Regions from separate parts of the Pseudomonas sp. GW821-FHT02A11 genome, predicted to be linked through region 2. Evidence: riboswitches for the same ligand, from Rfam matches in the RefSeq annotation. Region 2 holds a riboswitch; each other region holds the start of a gene.
The links. Region 2 has a riboswitch for cobalamin ahead of AC07V9_RS28950 (CbtB domain-containing protein). Riboswitches for the same ligand answer to the same signal wherever they lie in the genome.
Positions count from the first base shown of each region.

Region 1: it holds a riboswitch for cobalamin, as region 2 does, so the genes downstream of both, cobO (cob(I)yrinic acid a,c-diamide adenosyltransferase) here and AC07V9_RS28950 (CbtB domain-containing protein) in region 2, are expected to answer to the same signal.
Region 3: it holds a riboswitch for cobalamin, as region 2 does, so the genes downstream of both, AC07V9_RS03205 (ABC transporter substrate-binding protein) here and AC07V9_RS28950 (CbtB domain-containing protein) in region 2, are expected to answer to the same signal.

Region 1 covers NZ_JBWKWB010000001.1:131,420-137,048, forward strand. The annotation lists gene AC07V9_RS00615 (cobyrinic acid a,c-diamide synthase CobB) at 1-842, opposite strand, end outside; gene cobO (cob(I)yrinic acid a,c-diamide adenosyltransferase) at 852-1,463, opposite strand; cobalamin riboswitch at 1,570-1,767, opposite strand; gene AC07V9_RS00625 (C40 family peptidase) at 2,004-2,543, opposite strand; gene AC07V9_RS00630 (C40 family peptidase) at 2,634-3,320, opposite strand; gene AC07V9_RS00635 (NAD-dependent deacylase) at 3,387-4,169, opposite strand; gene hda (DnaA regulatory inactivator Hda) at 4,163-4,867, opposite strand; gene AC07V9_RS00645 (AI-2E family transporter) at 5,177-5,629, opposite strand, start outside.
Region 2 covers NZ_JBWKWB010000043.1:3,686-9,314, reverse strand. The annotation lists gene AC07V9_RS28975 (acyltransferase family protein) at 1-370, shown strand, start outside; gene nfuA (Fe-S biogenesis protein NfuA) at 468-1,061, shown strand; gene cobM (precorrin-4 C(11)-methyltransferase) at 1,191-1,937, opposite strand; gene AC07V9_RS28960 (cobalamin biosynthesis protein) at 2,080-2,493, opposite strand; gene AC07V9_RS28955 (CbtA family protein) at 2,493-3,215, opposite strand; gene AC07V9_RS28950 (CbtB domain-containing protein) at 3,227-3,412, opposite strand; cobalamin riboswitch at 3,510-3,724, opposite strand; cobalamin riboswitch at 3,927-4,148, shown strand; gene cobW (cobalamin biosynthesis protein CobW) at 4,281-5,351, shown strand; gene cobN (cobaltochelatase subunit CobN) at 5,354-5,629, shown strand, end outside.
Region 3 covers NZ_JBWKWB010000002.1:149,256-154,884, reverse strand. The annotation lists gene AC07V9_RS03215 (NCS1 family nucleobase:cation symporter-1) at 1-680, shown strand, start outside; gene AC07V9_RS03210 (aspartate/glutamate racemase family protein) at 704-1,426, shown strand; cobalamin riboswitch at 1,688-1,884, shown strand; gene AC07V9_RS03205 (ABC transporter substrate-binding protein) at 2,021-3,040, shown strand; gene AC07V9_RS03200 (FecCD family ABC transporter permease) at 3,037-4,077, shown strand; gene AC07V9_RS03195 (ABC transporter ATP-binding protein) at 4,074-4,862, shown strand; partial or broken gene AC07V9_RS03190 (HAMP domain-containing protein) at 5,218-5,629, shown strand, end outside.

The DNA.
Region 1 (5,629 bases), on a different contig from region 2:
TCGGGCAGCTGCTTGTCACGAATCGGCGAGAAAAACAGCAATTCGGCGCCCATCGCTCGCAGCAGATCAAGGCTGGCGCCATAGGTGAACGCAAAGGCTTCATCGCGCGCGATAGCGATGCGTACACCTGTCAGCAACGGCTCGGCAGGCACCCCCTCGGGAGCGTGGAAGATCACGGCAGGCGGCAACGCGGCATCGCAGGTGCTGGCCAGCGCGTCGGCGGCGGCATCCAGACGCACGTCCAGATCGTTCAGTTCGCTGGCCTGAACCAGGCCCAGGTGTCGACTCGGCAGCTCGATCCCGGTTTCTCGCGACAACGCGCCATACCAGCGCAGGCCTTCAGTCAGGCTGCCTTCAAGCAACTGCGCATGACGCACGGTGCCGACCCGGTTGGCCAGCACGCCTGCAAAGGGCAAGTCAGGTTGATAACGCGCCAGACCCAACGCCAACGCGCCAAAGGTCTGCGCCATGGCGGTGCCGTCGATCACGCCCAGCACCGGCACACCGAAACGCCGGGCCAGATCGGCGCTGGACGGGGTGCCGTCGAACAGGCCCATGACCCCTTCGATCAGGATCAGGTCCGCTTCGGCGGCGGCTTCCCACAACAGACGTCGGCTTTCGGCTTCGCCGACCATCCACATGTCCAACTGATACACCGGGTTGCCGCTGGCCCGCTCAAGAATCATTGGGTCGAGGAAATCCGGCCCGCATTTGAACACGCGCACGTTGCGCCCCTGGTTGCGATGCAGGCGCGCCAGTGCAGCAGTAACGGTGGTCTTGCCCTGACCGGAAGCGGGTGCGGCGATCAATACCGCCGGGCAGCTGCGAGCCGCTTCATTCATACATGCAGCTCACAGCTCGATGCCCTTTTGCGCCTTGATACCGGCCTGAAACGCGTGCTTGACCACACCGATCTCGGAGACGGTGTCAGACAAATCGATCAATTCCTGCTTGGCGCCACGGCCCGTGATAACCACGTGCTGCATGGGAGGACGCGCCTGCAAATCGCTGAGCACCTGCTCAAGCTCGAGGTAGCCGTGCTTGAGGGCGATGTTCAGTTCGTCGAGGATCACCAGACCGATCTCGGGGTCGCGCAGCAACGCCTGAGTCACGACCCAAGCGGCTTCGGCGGCGGCGATATCACGCTGACGATCCTGGGTTTCCCAAGTAAAGCCCTCGCCCATCACGTGATAACGCACCTGCTCCGGGAAGCGGCGGAAGAACAGCTCTTCCCCGGTGGCGTTGCGGCCCTTGATGAACTGCACCACGCCGCACTGCATGCCGTGGCCCATGGCCCGGGCGAGCATGCCGAACGCGGAGCTGCTCTTGCCTTTGCCGTTGCCGGTCAACACCAGCAGCAGGCCGCACTCGTTGGGGGCGCTGGCAATGCGTTCGTCCATCACCGCCTTTTTGCGCAGCATGCGCGCCAGGTGGCGTTCGTCACGTTCGGGGGATTCGCTCATCTGGGCTCTCCGCTTGAGGGCAGGTGTGGCAAACGGAGGACGCAGGCAAAGACTGGCAGCAGGCGCCGGACAAGGCCGAGCCTGCGCAGAGCATCGCCCTCCGTGATGCTGTTGAATGGATCAGGCCGGTCTCCGGACTCATGAAAAACCACGCGCCTTCCCATGCTCATCGAACACAGTGGCATTGTGCGGGGCCTTGGCTCATTTACCGTTGCGGAGGCAGCGCCGGGATGGATCGCAAAGCGTTCGCACCGGCTTCCCTGTTTCACCCTTTTTTGCGGGCACCTGAAACAATCGGCGAAGGTTAGAGGGTTGACTTGCGAGCGTCAATCGAAGCGACGCTTCTCTAGCGACTCATGTAGGAGCGCGCTTGCCCGCGATAGCGTTGGGTCAGCTGACACATGCGTATCAGACAGTCTGCCTTCGCGGGCAAGCGCGCTCCTACAGAGCACGTAGCATGCTGAAGATCGCCGCAGGAAGAGCAATGTCGCGTCAGGTGTTTGCTGCGCAACAGTAACGCAGCAAATCATAGGGAAATGATCAGTTACTGCGCGCCAGATTCGACGGCTGAATTACCCGCTTGGCGTTCAGCCAGGCCTTCTGCCAATACGGCTTGTCGAGGCTGTCGAGCTTGACCGTACCGCCCGTGGCAGGCGCATGAACGAAACGACCCTCGCCCACGTAGATCCCGGCATGGCTGACGTTCGAACCACCACTGGTCGCAAAGAACACCAGATCACCGGTCTGCAGCTGACTGCGGTCGATGTCCGGGCCGCGCAGAGTGATCATCTCGCGGGTCGAGCGCGGCAGCGTAATGCCCGCCGCGTCGCGGTACACGTACCCGATCAGGCCACTGCAGTCGAAGCCCGAATCCGGCGTGTTGCCACCCCAGCGATAAGGCGTGCCGACCAGCCCGATGGCACGCAACAGCACGTCATCAGCGACCGGAGAAGAAAATTGGGAGGGAGCGGAAACCACAGGCCTGGAAACGACCTTGGGTGGGGATGGCGGTGGATTGCTGGAACAAGCGGCCAGCAATACAGCCAGGGAAGCAACAGCCAGGCGAACCGTAAACGACATAAACACAACAACCTTCCTAGGATGCGGCTTACTCTGCCGGGAGCCGGATCTGCGCGCAATCAGGGTTTCCCCCGATTGCGCGATCCGTAATTAACGGTGTTGGCGCTTGATTGTAGTCGAGGTCATTGCAGTCGTCGTTTCTGGCACCTTGGAAGGTGCCATGGCCAACGCGCGCTTGGCTTCGATGAACGTACGGGCCCAGTAAGCATCGTCGAGACTGTCGACGCGCACACCACCACTGCGACGGCTACTGGAGTGGATGAACTGGTCATCGCCCAGGTAAATACCGGCATGGCTTACGCGACCACGGCCAGCGGTGCTGAAGAACAGCAGGTCGCCTGGCTTGAGGTCGTTGCGTTTGACCAGTGGGGCATCGATGTTGATCATTTCGCGCGAAGAACGCGGCAGGCTCATGCCGGCTTCTTCACGGAACAGGTAACCGATGAAACCACTGCAATCGAAACCCGAAGTGGTCGAGGTGCCGCCGAAACGGTAGCGGGTACCGATCAGAGACTTGCCACGTTCCAGAATGCTATCAGCCAGTACCGGCAACTGATAAGGCTTGTTGTCGGAGAACTGGGCCAACTCGTCTTCGGTTGCGATTTCGTCATCCAGAACGGACGAGGAATAACCGGAACGGCTGGCGGATTGTGCGGTGGCAGCGTCCTTGATTTGCGGATTCTGCGACTGCTGTTGCGACGCTGGCATCTGGGCCGCGCAGCCGAACAACAGGGTCACGAGTGCGAGAGGCACGAGGGGTGCGAAGCGATTTAGCATGGGCACGACCGTGGCTAATGTGTAAAGAAGCCGAGACTATGCCCTCTATCGTCATCATTTGCAAATTCAATCGAAACAAATGTGACTTACGATGTCCTCCATCACATCTAAGGCTCTACACCTCAGAAACGCATCCATGTGAATGGAGTGATCGGTCGACGAGGGGTTTATCTCGGCGGTAAAGCCACCCGTGACCCGCGTGCGCAGCATCGGCTCGTGAATATACGGGAAGCTGGCGGTGGTTCCAATGCTGAGCACAGCATCGAAGCCTTTTGCCATCTCCTCGTACAGCACATTCAATGCCAGCTCTGGCAACATTTCCTCAAACAAGACGACCGGCGGCCGCAGCACGCCATGGCATTGCGCGCACAACGGCGGCAGTGGGCGCTGCAGGTGCTCGCTCAATTGCGGGTCTTCGGCGCCACAGGACTGGCAGTAGAGCGGCGCGAGCTGACCGTGGATCTCGATCAGACGCTCGGGCGGGCTGCCCGCCGCACGATGGTAGCCATCGACGTTCTGCGTCAGCACCCAGCATTGCGGCTTGCAACGCTGCAATTGCGCGATCGCATAATGCGCCGCATTGGGCTGCCCGCCCAGGCAAGCGCTGCCTAATTGGGCAATGTATTTCCAGCACAGGGCAGGATCGCGGCGCAGCATCGGGCCGGACAGCGCCATCTCGATAGGCAGGCCGTCGTCGGTCTGGCCGTTATACAGGCCGCCGACGCCACGATAGGTCGGCAGCCCCGAATCCGCCGAAAGCCCGGCACCGGTGATGATCAGAATGCGCGTTGCGTGACGCAACGCCGCAGCCGTTTGCAGTACAAGGGCGGGATCGACTGCGTTTACCACCCCAGCGTCTCTTTGAGGAAGGGAATCGTCAGCTTGCGCTGGGCCTGTAACGAGGCCTGATCGAGCTGTTCGAGCAGATCGAACAAGGCGCTCATGCTGCGCTTGCCGCGAGTCAGGATGAAATGCCCGACCTCATCGGTCAGGTGCAGGCCCCGGCGCGAGGCGCGCAATTGCAGGGCGCGGAGTTTTTCTTCGTCGGAGAGCAGGCGCATCTGGAATACCAGCGCCATGGTCAGTCGGGACTTGAGGTCGGCCAGCTTGACCGGCAGTTCGCGAGGCGAACAGGAGGCCGCGATCAGCAGACGCCGGCCGCTGTCACGCAGGCGGTTGAACAGGTGGAACAGCGCCTCTTCCCACTCGGGCTTGCCGGCTACCACCTGGAGGTCGTCCAGACAGACCAGCTCGTACTGCTCCAGATGATCGAACAGTTCGACACCCTCTTCGAGCAATTCAGCCATGGGCAGATAAACCGCAGGTTCACCCAGTTGCTTGAAACGCAGGCAGGCCGCCTGCAAGAGGTGCGTGCGCCCTACCCCGTTTTTGCCCCACAGATAAATGAGGCTTTCGGTCCATCCGGCGTCGGCTTCGCACAGGCGCTCGACATAGCCGAGTGCAGCGGCATTGGCGCCTGGATAGTAATTGATGAAGGTGGCGTCATCACGCAGACGCACACTCAGGGGCAGCTGAACTGGTTTCATGCTGGCTGAACGGTTCAGTGACGAACCGCCAAGGGGCCTCTGTGTAAAGTGTGCAAAGTTTATACCCGCCAAGCGAGCCGCACAATGTGCCACACGGCCTGCAAAATCAAAGGGTTGCGTCCACCTCGGGCCAGGCCACGGAATATGGGCAATCAGCGGACATAGAAATGCTGCGTTCTGGCGGATTGATAGAGAGCCTGTGGGAGCGAATTCATTTGCGAGGGGGCCGTACAGACGACCTACCAGCAGCGCCTGTACCTTCTTTCGCGAATGAATTCGCTCCCACGGATCCGACCGCGCTGCGACTTCCTACAAATCCGGGTCTTCCATCCCGCCGTAGATATCCGAATCCTTGTACAGATCGTGCACATGGCGCACCAGCACCATGATCACTGCCGCCACCGGCAACGCCAGCAGGATGCCGGTGAAACCGAACAGCTCGCCGCCTGCCAGAATCGCGAAGATCACTGCCACCGGATGCAGGCCGATACGATCGCCCACCAGCAGCGGCGTCAGCACCATACCTTCGAGCGCCTGACCGACCATGAACACCGCGACGATGCCGAGCATCGGATACAGGTCGCCGCCGAACTGGAAGAAGCCCGCCAGAATCGCCGAGCCGATGCCGATCACGAAGCCCATGTACGGCACGATGGCCGCAAGCCCCGCAATCACGCCGATCAATAGACCCAGTTCCAGGCCCACCAGCATCAGCCCTGCCGCGTAAATCACACCCAGCGCCACCATCACCAGCAGTTGCCC
Region 2 (5,629 bases):
TGGGGGGGCTTTGCTGACCATCAAACAACTGCCGCCGGACCTGCGTATCGTCAATTGGGGCCTGCCCAGCGCGGTGATCGTCGTGGCCTGTATCTCCCTTGAACCCCACCTGCGCGGCAGCCGTTTGCTGAAAACCATGGGTGACTGTTCCTATTCGGTGTACCTGCTGCACGTACTGGTGTTGTACGGCGGCTGGCTGGCGACCGAGCGTTATGGCCTGAACCCGTACGTGGCGTTTGCCGTTTGCGTGCCGGTCATCGCTCTGGGCGCATGGCTGAGCTACGAATGGATCGAGAAGGGTCTGTATCGCCGCATGAAGGGCTGGCTGGATGGCAGAAGGGCGGTCAAGGAGCAGGCGGCGCTGTCCTGAGGCCTTCTATCGGGTCTATTACCTGAGCAAATTACTAGGGCTTTGTCAGTTGCCACGCAATGGCGTAAACTCCGCCCCACGTCTGCGAGGAATTTTCATGACCGCTATTACTATTACCGATGCCGCCCACGATTACCTGGCCGATCTGCTGCAAAAGCAGAACACCCCCGGCATCGGCATCCGCGTGTTTATTACCCAGCCTGGCACCCAATACGCTGAAACCTGCATCGCCTACTGCAAGCCCGGCGAAGAAAAGCCGGAAGACAAAGCGATCGGCCTCAAGAGCTTCACGGCCTGGATCGATGCGTTCAGCGAGGCGTTTCTGGATGACGCGGTCGTGGACTACGCGACTGACCGCATGGGTGGCCAGCTGACCATCAAGGCGCCGAACGCCAAAGTGCCGATGGTCAATGCCGACAGCCCGATCAACGAGCGTATCAATTACTACCTGCAAACCGAGATCAACCCTGGTCTGGCCAGCCACGGCGGGCAGGTTACGCTGATTGACGTGGTTGAGGAAGATGAGGCGAATATCGCCGTGCTGCAGTTTGGCGGTGGTTGCCAAGGGTGTGGTCAGGCGGACGTGACGCTCAAGGAAGGGATCGAGCGTACGTTGCTTGAGCGTATTCCTGAGTTGTCCGGTGTGCGTGATGTGACGGACCACACTCAGAAAGAGAATGCTTACTATTGAGTGACAGGTATTGCCAAGAAGCCCGCAGTGATGCGGGCTTCTTTGTTTTCGGCGTTTGGGTCATTGGGGCAGCCTTCGTCACATCCGACTGTGATAGGAAACCACCTTCAGCTCCCGCTCCCGGCAGGCTCACGGTCTAAAAAGATGAGCGTGGCCTGCGCGGTATAGTGACGACTCCCCAAACACATCGTTGCCCAAAACCCTCCCCACCAAAATCAACGCCGTGCGCTGAAACCCCTTAACCCTGACCTTCTCTTCGATATCCGCCAGCGTTCCCATCACCCAATCCTGATCCGGCCAGCTCGCGCGATGCACCACCGCAATCGGGCAGTCCGGACCATAATGTGGCGTCAGTTCCGCCACGATCCTGGCAATGTTATTGACCCCCAGATGAATCGCCATCGTCGCCCGATGCCGCGCCAGCTCCCCCAGCGATTCACCCTCGGGCATCGCCGTTTTATCGCCGTAACGGGTCAGGATCACGCTTTGTGAAATGTCCGGGAGGGTCAGTTCCGTGCCCAGCAACGCAGCACACGCCGCTGTCGCCGTCACGCCGGGGATGATTTCGAAAGGAATGCCCAGCTCGCGCAGGTATCGGATCTGCTCGCCGATGGCGCCGTACAGACTCGGGTCGCCCGAGTGCACGCGCGCAACATCCCGGCCTTGTGCATGAGCAGATTTCATCAAGGCGATGATCTGTTCCAGGTGCAATTCGGCGCTGTTGGTGATTTGAACGGCTTGATGACCTTGCAGGACGGCCTCTGGCACCAAGGAGCCGGCGTAGATGATCACCGGACAGGTGCGAATCAGGCGCTGGCCCTTGACCGTAATCAGGTCCGGATCGCCGGGGCCTGCGCCGATGAAGTAAACGGTCATTGAAACTCCGACGTCAAGAACGGGGGATGCCCTGTGGGAGCGAATTCATTCGCGACAAATAGTCCAGATGCTGCACGGGCAGTGTCTGGATGACCGCTTCGCGAATGAATGCGCTCCCACAGGGATTTCAGCGGAATTTGCATCATGGGCTGCTGGCTAACGCAAACGTAGCCCGCGAACTATTGCGTCGCTCGATCAGCAACTTCGCAGACGCCCCGCCCAGCCGCGAGGCCATGGCCAACGCCGTGCTTTCGGCCACGCCATAACATCCGGTGCTGTCGAAGGCGATCTGCGAGCGATGGCTCAGTTGCGATTCGAATACCGTCAGCTCATCGCTGCTGAAAAACCTCAAGGGCAGGGCCAGGTGTTCGGCCAGTTCCAGCAATCCGGCTTCGGTCGATTTGATGTCGATCGAGGCCAGAGCGGTAATGTCGGACAGCGTCAGTCGATGTTCCAGCAGGCTGACTTCGATCAGCCCTTGCAGCACCGATGCCGGGCAGCCGCGCTGGCATCCCAGGCCGATCACCAGAATCGGCCGCCCGCCGCGGTTGTTCATCAGGCGTGGCTGAGCTCGGAGGAGGCCAGTTGCGCGTCGTGACGACGGAACAACCAGGCGCTGATCAGGCCCATGGCGAGCCAGAACGCTGCGTTGGTCAGCAGCGAAGCGATCTTGAATTGCGCTTCCAGGGCTTCTGGGGCCAGTGCCGAGTGGACTTCCGGCTGCGGTGCGCCGACGACATGCGGCACTACCAGAATTGCCGCGCCCAGTGCTTTGAGCAGCCAGTTGTGAGCGAACACTATGAGTGCCAGGCCCACCGCAGTGGAGGCCGCCGTGCTGACCCACCAGATCTGCCGCTGCGTCAGATCGGCCGCAGCCGTGCCCGGCAGTTCAGGCGGCAGGCCCAGGGTGGGCGCCAGCACGAACACCGCAAAACCGGCCAGACCCCACAGTGCGCCTTCACGAATGCTGGCAGGTGTGCGCAGCGTGTAGAGCGCAGCCAGCATCAGGGCAAAACCGACCGCGACCACCAGATTGCCACCCGTGGTGGACAGCACGCGTTGCCAGCCGTCTTCCGGCTCCCAGGCTTCTTCGTCGTGAACGTGGGCGGCCATGGCGCCGTCGGCATGCGAGTGCTCGTGGACCTCGGCGACGGGGGCTTTTTCATACGTCTCGGCCTGCAGGATCAGCGGCGCGACCCAGAAGCTCTGGAAAAGCGTCAGCAGCAGCGCGGCGAGCAGTCCGGTAAAACCGGCCGTTTGTGCGATTCGCTTGAACATGGCGGCAGGTCTCAGTGGCAAGGGAAGGCGGAGCTGTGACGGGTGTCGTGGGCGGCGTTGTGCACGGCGGCGATGTGCGAGAAACCGGCGAAATAGACCAGGCAAGCGCCAAGGAACATCGCACTGATGGCGGCGGTCAGGCGTTGGCTTTGCGTGCGGGTGCTGCTGGCGGATGGGGTCGTGGTGCTGATCGACATGGCGCTTCCCTCTGAAATGTCAGCGAAGGGAAGGCGCAAGGAAAGCCACTGACAGACGTCAGTAGCCGACTCAACAGCGCCCGCCCACCGCGGGTTTGTTATGTGACTGTATCGGGCCGGTCTCCGGGCTTGCGAGGGGCATTGGACATGCCTGCAAGAATCGCCTTCCCATATCGCTGATCGACACAGTGGATCTGACTCTTCGCTCGCTTACCGTTGCGGGGGCAGCGCCGGACTTGCACAGCCAAAAGGGCTGCACGCACCGGTTTCCCGTTTCACCCTGTGAAGGGCACCCGTAACAAGGTGTGTAGGAGATCACGGCGCAAAGCGTCAGTCAAACACAAGTCGGACAAGGCGATCTTTCAGACCATGGTTTATTGGCTTGGAATGCTGACTTTGATGCCCTAAGGGCCTATTGGTCAGCATGCTAGCTCCCACATTTGCTTAAACGTGCCACGACCTGATAGACCGAGTTGCCAGCCTTCTTGCTCGTTGACCTTCCACCAGCCACTGCGTAGCCTTGCGCACTTGAGGTTCGCCGATCCGGCCGTTTGTCGGGCTTGGCGCTAAGAAGGGAATGTGGTGCAAGCCACAGCTGCCCCCGCAACTGTAAACGGTCATGTTCATTGCACAGCCACTGCGCGAGCGGGAAGGCGCGATGAACGCGTGTGATCTGGCACTCCGCCAGCCCATCGCCACCGTGAGCCAGGAGACCTGCCTCGAACACGGGCCTGTTTTGCAACAGTCTCGACGAATTCTCACTACAACCGGGCGGGGTGATCCGGTGGCGAATCGAACGGCGGGCCTGTCGGAGCGACGGTCAAGCGGTTCTCGTCCTGTTTGCCCGCCGCAGCGCCTGAGGGCAACCATGAAAACACTGGCCAAACTTCCCGTTACCATCGTCACCGGCTTCCTCGGCTCGGGCAAAACCACCTTGCTGCGTCACATGCTCGATAACGCCGAAGGGCGCCGTATTGCGGTGATCGTCAACGAATTCGGCGAACTGGGCATCGACGGCGACATCCTCAAGCAATGCACCATCGGTTGCACCGAAGAAGAAGCCACCGGCCGCGTCTACGAACTAGCCAACGGCTGCCTGTGCTGCACCGTTCAGGAAGAATTCTTCCCGGTGATGCAGGAGCTGGTCGCCCGTCGCGGCGATCTGGACCACATCCTCATCGAAACCTCAGGCCTGGCGCTACCCAAACCGCTGGTTCAGGCGTTCCAGTGGCCGGAAATCCGCAACGCCTGCACCGTTGACGCGGTGATCACCGTGGTCGACAGCCCGGCCGTGATCGCCGGCACCTTCGCCGCCTTCCCGGATCAGGTCGACGCCCAGCGCAAACTCGACCCGAACCTGGACCACGAGTCGCCGCTGCACGAGCTGTTCGCCGACCAACTGGCCAGCGCCGACCTGGTCATCCTCAACAAAGCCGACATGCTCGACGCCCAAGCCCTGGCCGCCGTGCGTGCCGAAGTCGCCGAGGAGCTGCCGCCCGCGGTGAAAGTGATCGAGGCCAGCAAGGGCCAGCTGCCGATCAGCGTGCTGCTGGGTCTGGGCGCTGAGTCCGAGCTGCACATCGACGGCCGCAAGACTCACCACGATCATCACGAAGGCGATGACCACGACGACCACGATCACGATGCCTTCGACTCAATCTCCATTTCCCTGCCTCAAGCCGACGAAGCGCTGTTGCTCGACGCCCTGACTCAGGCGGTCGTGCAGCACGGCATCCTGCGGGTCAAAGGGTTCGCGGCGATTCCGGGCAAGCCAATGCGCCTGCTGGTGCAGGGCGTTGGCACGCGTTTCGACAAGCATTTCGACCGTGCCTGGAAGGCCAGCGAGGAGCGCGTCACCCATCTGGTACTGATCGGTCAGGCACTGGACGCCGCCGTGCTTGAAGCCCAGCTGCGCGCCGCGCTCGAGAGCAAAGGCTAAGCATGCACCTGCTGCGCACCCAGCCCGGCGGCTTTGTCCCCGACGACAGCATCGCTGACCTGGGCCAGACCCCCGCCGATCTGGTGATTCTGTGCAGCGGCGATTCCCATCTGGCGTTGCTCGCTGAAACCGCACAGCAACTGCCGGACGATTACCCCAGCCTGCGCCTGGCCAACCCCATGCAGGTGCAGAACCACGCTTCGGTCGATCTGTATGTCGACGAAGTGCTGCAGCACGCCAGGGTGATTCTCATCTCCCTGCACGGCGGCATTGGCTAT
Region 3 (5,629 bases), on a different contig from region 2:
GGGGTCTGCCGGTCAATGTGCTGCTGTTCGCTTTCATCACCGTGATCATTTGCGGCGCGCAGTTCTCGATCAACGGCCAGATCATCCAGAGCCCCACCGACATCATCAAGACCATCCCCAACACCTTCTTCCTGGTACTGGGCTGCCTGGCCTTTCTGATCGTCACCGTGGCGGTGAACATCATGGCCAACTTCGTCGCCCCGGCCTTCGTGCTCAGCAGCCTGGCGCCGCGCTACCTGACTTTCCGTCGTGCAGGGATGCTCAGTGCGACCGTCGCGGTCCTGATCCTGCCGTGGAATCTGTACAACAGCCCGGTGGTGATCGTGTATTTTCTGTCGGGTCTGGGCGCCCTGCTCGGCCCGCTGTACGGCGTGATCACCGCCGATTACTGGTTGCTGCGCAAGGGCCGGGTCGATGTGCCGCAGCTGTACAGCGAAGACCCGCGCGGCCCGTATCACTATTCGCGCGGGGTCAACCTGCGGGCGGTCGGGGCGTTCATCCCGGCGGCGCTGATTTCCATCATCACGGCGCTGGTGCCGGCCTTCGACTCGGTATCGCCGTTTTCCTGGCTGATGGGCGCGGCCATTGGCGCAGCGTTGTACCTGCTGCTGGCCGACCGTCGTAAAACCTTCAAGGACGTCAGTGGCGAGGCCATTGCCGTGCAAACCGTTCAGCACTGATCGCAAGCGAGAGACCGTCACCCATGCGTATTTTGATCGTCAACGTGAACACCACCCAATCGATGACCCAGACCATCGCCGAGCAGGCGCGCAGCGTCGCCTCCCCCGGCACCGAGATCATCGGGCTGACCCCGCGTTTCGGCGCCGAGTCGGTGGAAGGCAATTTCGAGAGCTATCTGGCGGCGATTGCCGTGATGGATCGGGTGCTGTCCTACGATCAGCCCTACGACGCAGTGATTCAGGCCGGCTATGGCGAACACGGCCGCGAAGGCCTGCAGGAGTTGCTGGAAGTGCCGGTGGTGGACATCACTGAAGCCGCTGCCAGCTTGGCGATGCTGCTGGGCCACAAGTACTCCGTGGTGACCACTCTGGATCGTGCTGTGCCCTTGATCGAAGACCGCCTGAAACTCGCGGGCGTGTTCGAACGTTGCGCCTCGGTGCGCGCCAGCGGCATGAGCGTGCTGGAGCTGGAAGAAATGCCTGATCGCGCGCTGGAGGCTATTGCCGACCAAGCGGTTGAAGCGGTCAAGCATGACAAGGCTGAGGTGATCTGCCTGGGTTGCGGCGGCATGGCCGGGCTGGATCAACTGATTCGTGACCGCGCCGGCGTGCCGGTGGTCGATGGCGTGACCGCAGCGGTGGCATTGGCGGAATCGCTGGTGCGGCTGGGGTTGAAGACGTCCAAAGTGCGCACCTACGCGACACCGCGTCCGAAGAAGGTGCTTGGCTGGCCGTTCAGCCTGTGAATCCGGAGCGCACCGAAGACTGATTCTGCCCGGAGGGCGTAGGAGCCTGACTTGTCGGCGATCGGCTGCGCAGCAGTCGTTAAACCTGTCGATGAAGGCTGCCTGGCACACCGCAGCGTCGGGTTTTGCTGCCGCTGCGCGCCAGATCGCTGGCAAGCCAAGCTCCTACGCCTTCGGCAAAAGCGCAGCGGCATTAGCACGTTGAGCCCCCATGCCCTCCGCGCGGAATCGAACGCGAATTCGCCCGCTCTGTTCAAATCGTTTAGTATCCCCGCCGCCGGTTTCCACTCGGAATTAATAGGGAATCCGCGAGCCCGACTCTCTGGGCTCAAACGGAACTGTCCCCGCAACTGTAGGCGCTGAGCCCTGCTTCCCGTTCGCCACTGGGTTACCCCGGGAAGGCCGAAGCACGGCGACGACGCGCCAGTCAGGAGACCTGCCGGCAAGCGTCAATCATTCACCGGCGGGGTGTCCGGGGGAGGGCTCCCGTGCTCACCTGTTCAGCGTGATCGCTGCTTGCCTTTTCGTCAGGCGTGCATCCGGGATGTGCTTTCCAGTGCCCGCGCCGACCTATCGGTCCACTGGAGAAACCCGATGTCGTTGCGCCGCCTTGCCCCGATGTTCGCCGGTCTGAGCCTGTCAGGTGCGGCACTCATGTCCCCCGCCGCTGTCGCCGCCCCGACTCACTACCCGCTGACGATCGACAACTGTGGCGTGCCGCTGACCTTCACCCAGGCGCCGCACAAGACCGTGACCATCGGCCAGGCCGCCACCGAAATGCTCTACGCCCTGGGCCTGAGTGATCAGGTGATCGGCACCTCCTTGTGGTTCAACGAAACCCTGCCGCAATTCAAGGCCGCCAACGCGAAAATCGAGCGGCTGGCCGAGAACGCCCCAAGCTTTGAATCGGTGATCGGCAAACGCCCGGACTTCGTGCCGGTGCAGTTCGAGTGGATGGTCGGCCCGCAAGGCGCGGTGGGCACCCGCCAACAGTTTCAGGACCTGAAGATCCCGGCCTACATCCTGCCTTCGGACTGCGAGAACAAGAACAACCTGGTCGGCGCCGATGGCACGCGGCTTGAGGCCTTTCGCGTCGACACGCTGTACAAGAGCATCGCGCAACTGTCGCAGATCTTCGATGTGCAGGACCGTGGTCAGTGGTTGATCGACGGCTACAAGGCGCGTCTCGCTCAGGCTGTCGAGCAGGCGCAACAGCACGACGCGGGCAAGGTTTCGGCGGCGTTCTGGTTCTCCAGCCCCGACATCAACACCGACCCCTACGTCGCAGGCCGCAAAGGCATACCGAATTTCATGCTCGACACCCTGGGCATTCGAAACATCATCGATTCGGACGAAGAGTGGCCAACCGTGGGCTGGGAAACCATCGCCAAGGCCAACCCGACGATCCTGGTCATCGCGCGCATGGACCGCCGCCGCTTCCCTGCCGACGATCATGAGAAGAAACTGGCCTTCCTCAAATCCGACCCGGTCACCCGCAACATGGACGCCGTGAAAAACAACCGCATCGTGATCATGGACGCCAGCGCCATGGAGTCCAGCGTTCGCCTGTTCGACGGCATCGAGCAGCTGGCCAAGGCCACCCACACACAATGAATGCCCTGAACGTCCCCCGCCTGCTGGGCCACACACTGTGGGTCAGCGCGCTGTTGCTGCTGGCGACTGTCGCGGGGGTGGCGATTGGCGAGACATCGATCAGCCTGCCGGTGATCTTCCAGGTGCTGGCCAACAAGCTGTGGGCGGCGGGGTTTGCGGTCGACCCGATCGATGAAGGCATCGTCTGGAATTACCGCCTGACCCGCTCCATCGTCGCCGCGGCCTGTGGCGCGGGGCTGGCGATTTCCGGGGTGGTGCTGCAATCACTGCTGCGCAACGCTCTGGCCGATCCGTACTTGCTGGGGATTTCCGCCGGGGCTTCCACAGGAGCTGTGCTGGTGGCGATCATTGGCCTGGGCGCCGGGGCGATTTCCCTGTCGACCGGGGCGTTCGTCGGCGCCCTTGCCGCCTTTGCCATGGTCGCCCTGCTCGCCCGTTCGTCTCGCTCGTCGAGTAGCCAGGCCGCGGCAGGCCACATCATTCTGGCGGGCATCGCCGGTTCGCAACTGTTCAACGCGCTGACGTCGTTTCTCATCACCAAATCCGCCAGCGCCGAACAGGCACGCGGCATCATGTTCTGGCTGCTGGGCAACCTGAGTGGCGTGCGTTGGTCGTCGGTGACGCTGTCGGTGCCGGTGGTACTGATCGGGCTGGGCATCTGTCTGTGGCATCGACGTTCGCTGGACGCCTTCACCTTTGGCGCCGATTCCGCCGCCTCGCTGGGCATTCCGGTGCGGCGGGTGCAGACGATACTGATCGCCACCGCAGCGCTGGTCACGGCAGTGATGGTGTCGATTGTCGGCTCCATCGGCTTCGTCGGGCTGGTCATTCCCCACGCCGTGCGCATGGTCGCCGGGGTAAGACATGCGCGCCTGTTGCCGTTGAGTGCATTGAGCGGCGCGCTGTTCATGATCGCCGCCGATATCCTGTCGCGCATTTTGATCAAGGGCCAGGTCCTGCCCATTGGCGTCATCACCGCGCTGGTCGGCGCGCCAGTGTTTGCCCTGATTCTGGTGCGGGGGAACCGTACGCGATGAACGCTTCTGTCGATCAGGCGACTCACGTGCTTAGCGGGCAAAACCTGAGCTACAGCGTCAAAGGCGCGCAGCTGCTGACGGACGTGTCGCTGGCGATTCGGCCGGGGGAAAACCTGGGCATCGTCGGGCCCAATGGCTCGGGCAAATCGACGCTGCTCAAGCTGCTGGCTGGCATTCAGGCGCCGACGTCGGGTGAGGTGTTTGTGCAGGGTGAGCGCCTGTCGAGGATCCGCCGTCGCGACATCGCCCGGCGCCTTGCCGTGGTCGAGCAGCACGCCGAAACCAGCGACGCCATCAGCCTGTTGCAGGCGGTGGAACTGGGCCGTACTCCTTGGCTCTCTGTCCTGGCGCCGTGGAGCGATGAAGACCAGCGCATCGTCAGCCAGGCGATTGCCGATGTCAGCCTGCAGCACCTGAGGCAGCGCGCCTGGCACACGTTGTCCGGCGGCGAACGCCAGCGCGCCCACATTGCCCGGGCCCTGGCCCAGCGCCCGCAAATCCTGCTGCTGGACGAGCCGACCAACCATCTGGACATTCAGCAGCAGCTGTCCATTCTGTCGCTGGTGCATCAGTTGCCGGTGACCACGGTGATCGCCCTGCACGACCTCAATCAGGCACTGGCCTGTGATCGTCTGGCAGTGATGGACCACGGCCGGCTGGTGGCCCTGGGATCGCCGTTCGATGTGCTCACGCCGGAGCGCTTGCGCCTCACCTTCGGCGTCCAGGGGCATTGGCTGACAGACCCGTTCGATGGCGCGCGCATTCTGCGGTTGCGCACAGCCTGATCAGGACGCTGACTCCCCAACGACGCGAAACCTGTAGTAGCTTCAGGAGGTTACGATGGTGGCGATGGCGACATACCTGACACTCCATCGCCAGTAGCTCCACCGCTTTCGCGGCCGTCGTAACCTCCGACTGCTCCTACAGGTATTTTTGTCAGGGCCGATATCTGCGTCGTTCACGCCGTGTGCAGGTGAATCATTTAAGCGCCTTCGGGCTTTCTCAAGAAATCCATCCAGCTGCCGATAGTGGCATACCATCAGACGGACTTGCCTTTCCCATCGCACGGTCCTGATCGATCCGCTGCCTGCGTGCAGCACCTGTTTCACGCGTGATCTACAAAAAAAATCAGGAGCGCCGATGAACATCAAACAGAAACTCACCTGGGCCTTTGCGGTGATCGCGTGTCTGCCGATCATCCTCGTGGCAACGCTGGTCATTATCAATCTTCGTCAGGACGCCGAAAGCGACTTCGTCGACAGCAGCGGCCGGGAGATTCGCCAGGTCGCCAATGCCATGCAGCTGTTCTTCGAGGGCATCAGCCAGAACGTCGACTACCTGGCAGCGCACCCGCTGGTCACCGGCACCGGCGAAGGCGTGAAGAGCTACATGACCGCCCAGGCCCCGGAAATTCCGCACTCCGCTCTCGACAACCAACTGTTCGACTTCTTCGCCAGCATCGCCAAGAGCCATCCGGCCTACTCCTATGTGTCCTACGGCCTGGCCAACGGTACCTACGCGTTCTGGCCGGGCGACCCGAAAATGGCGAGTT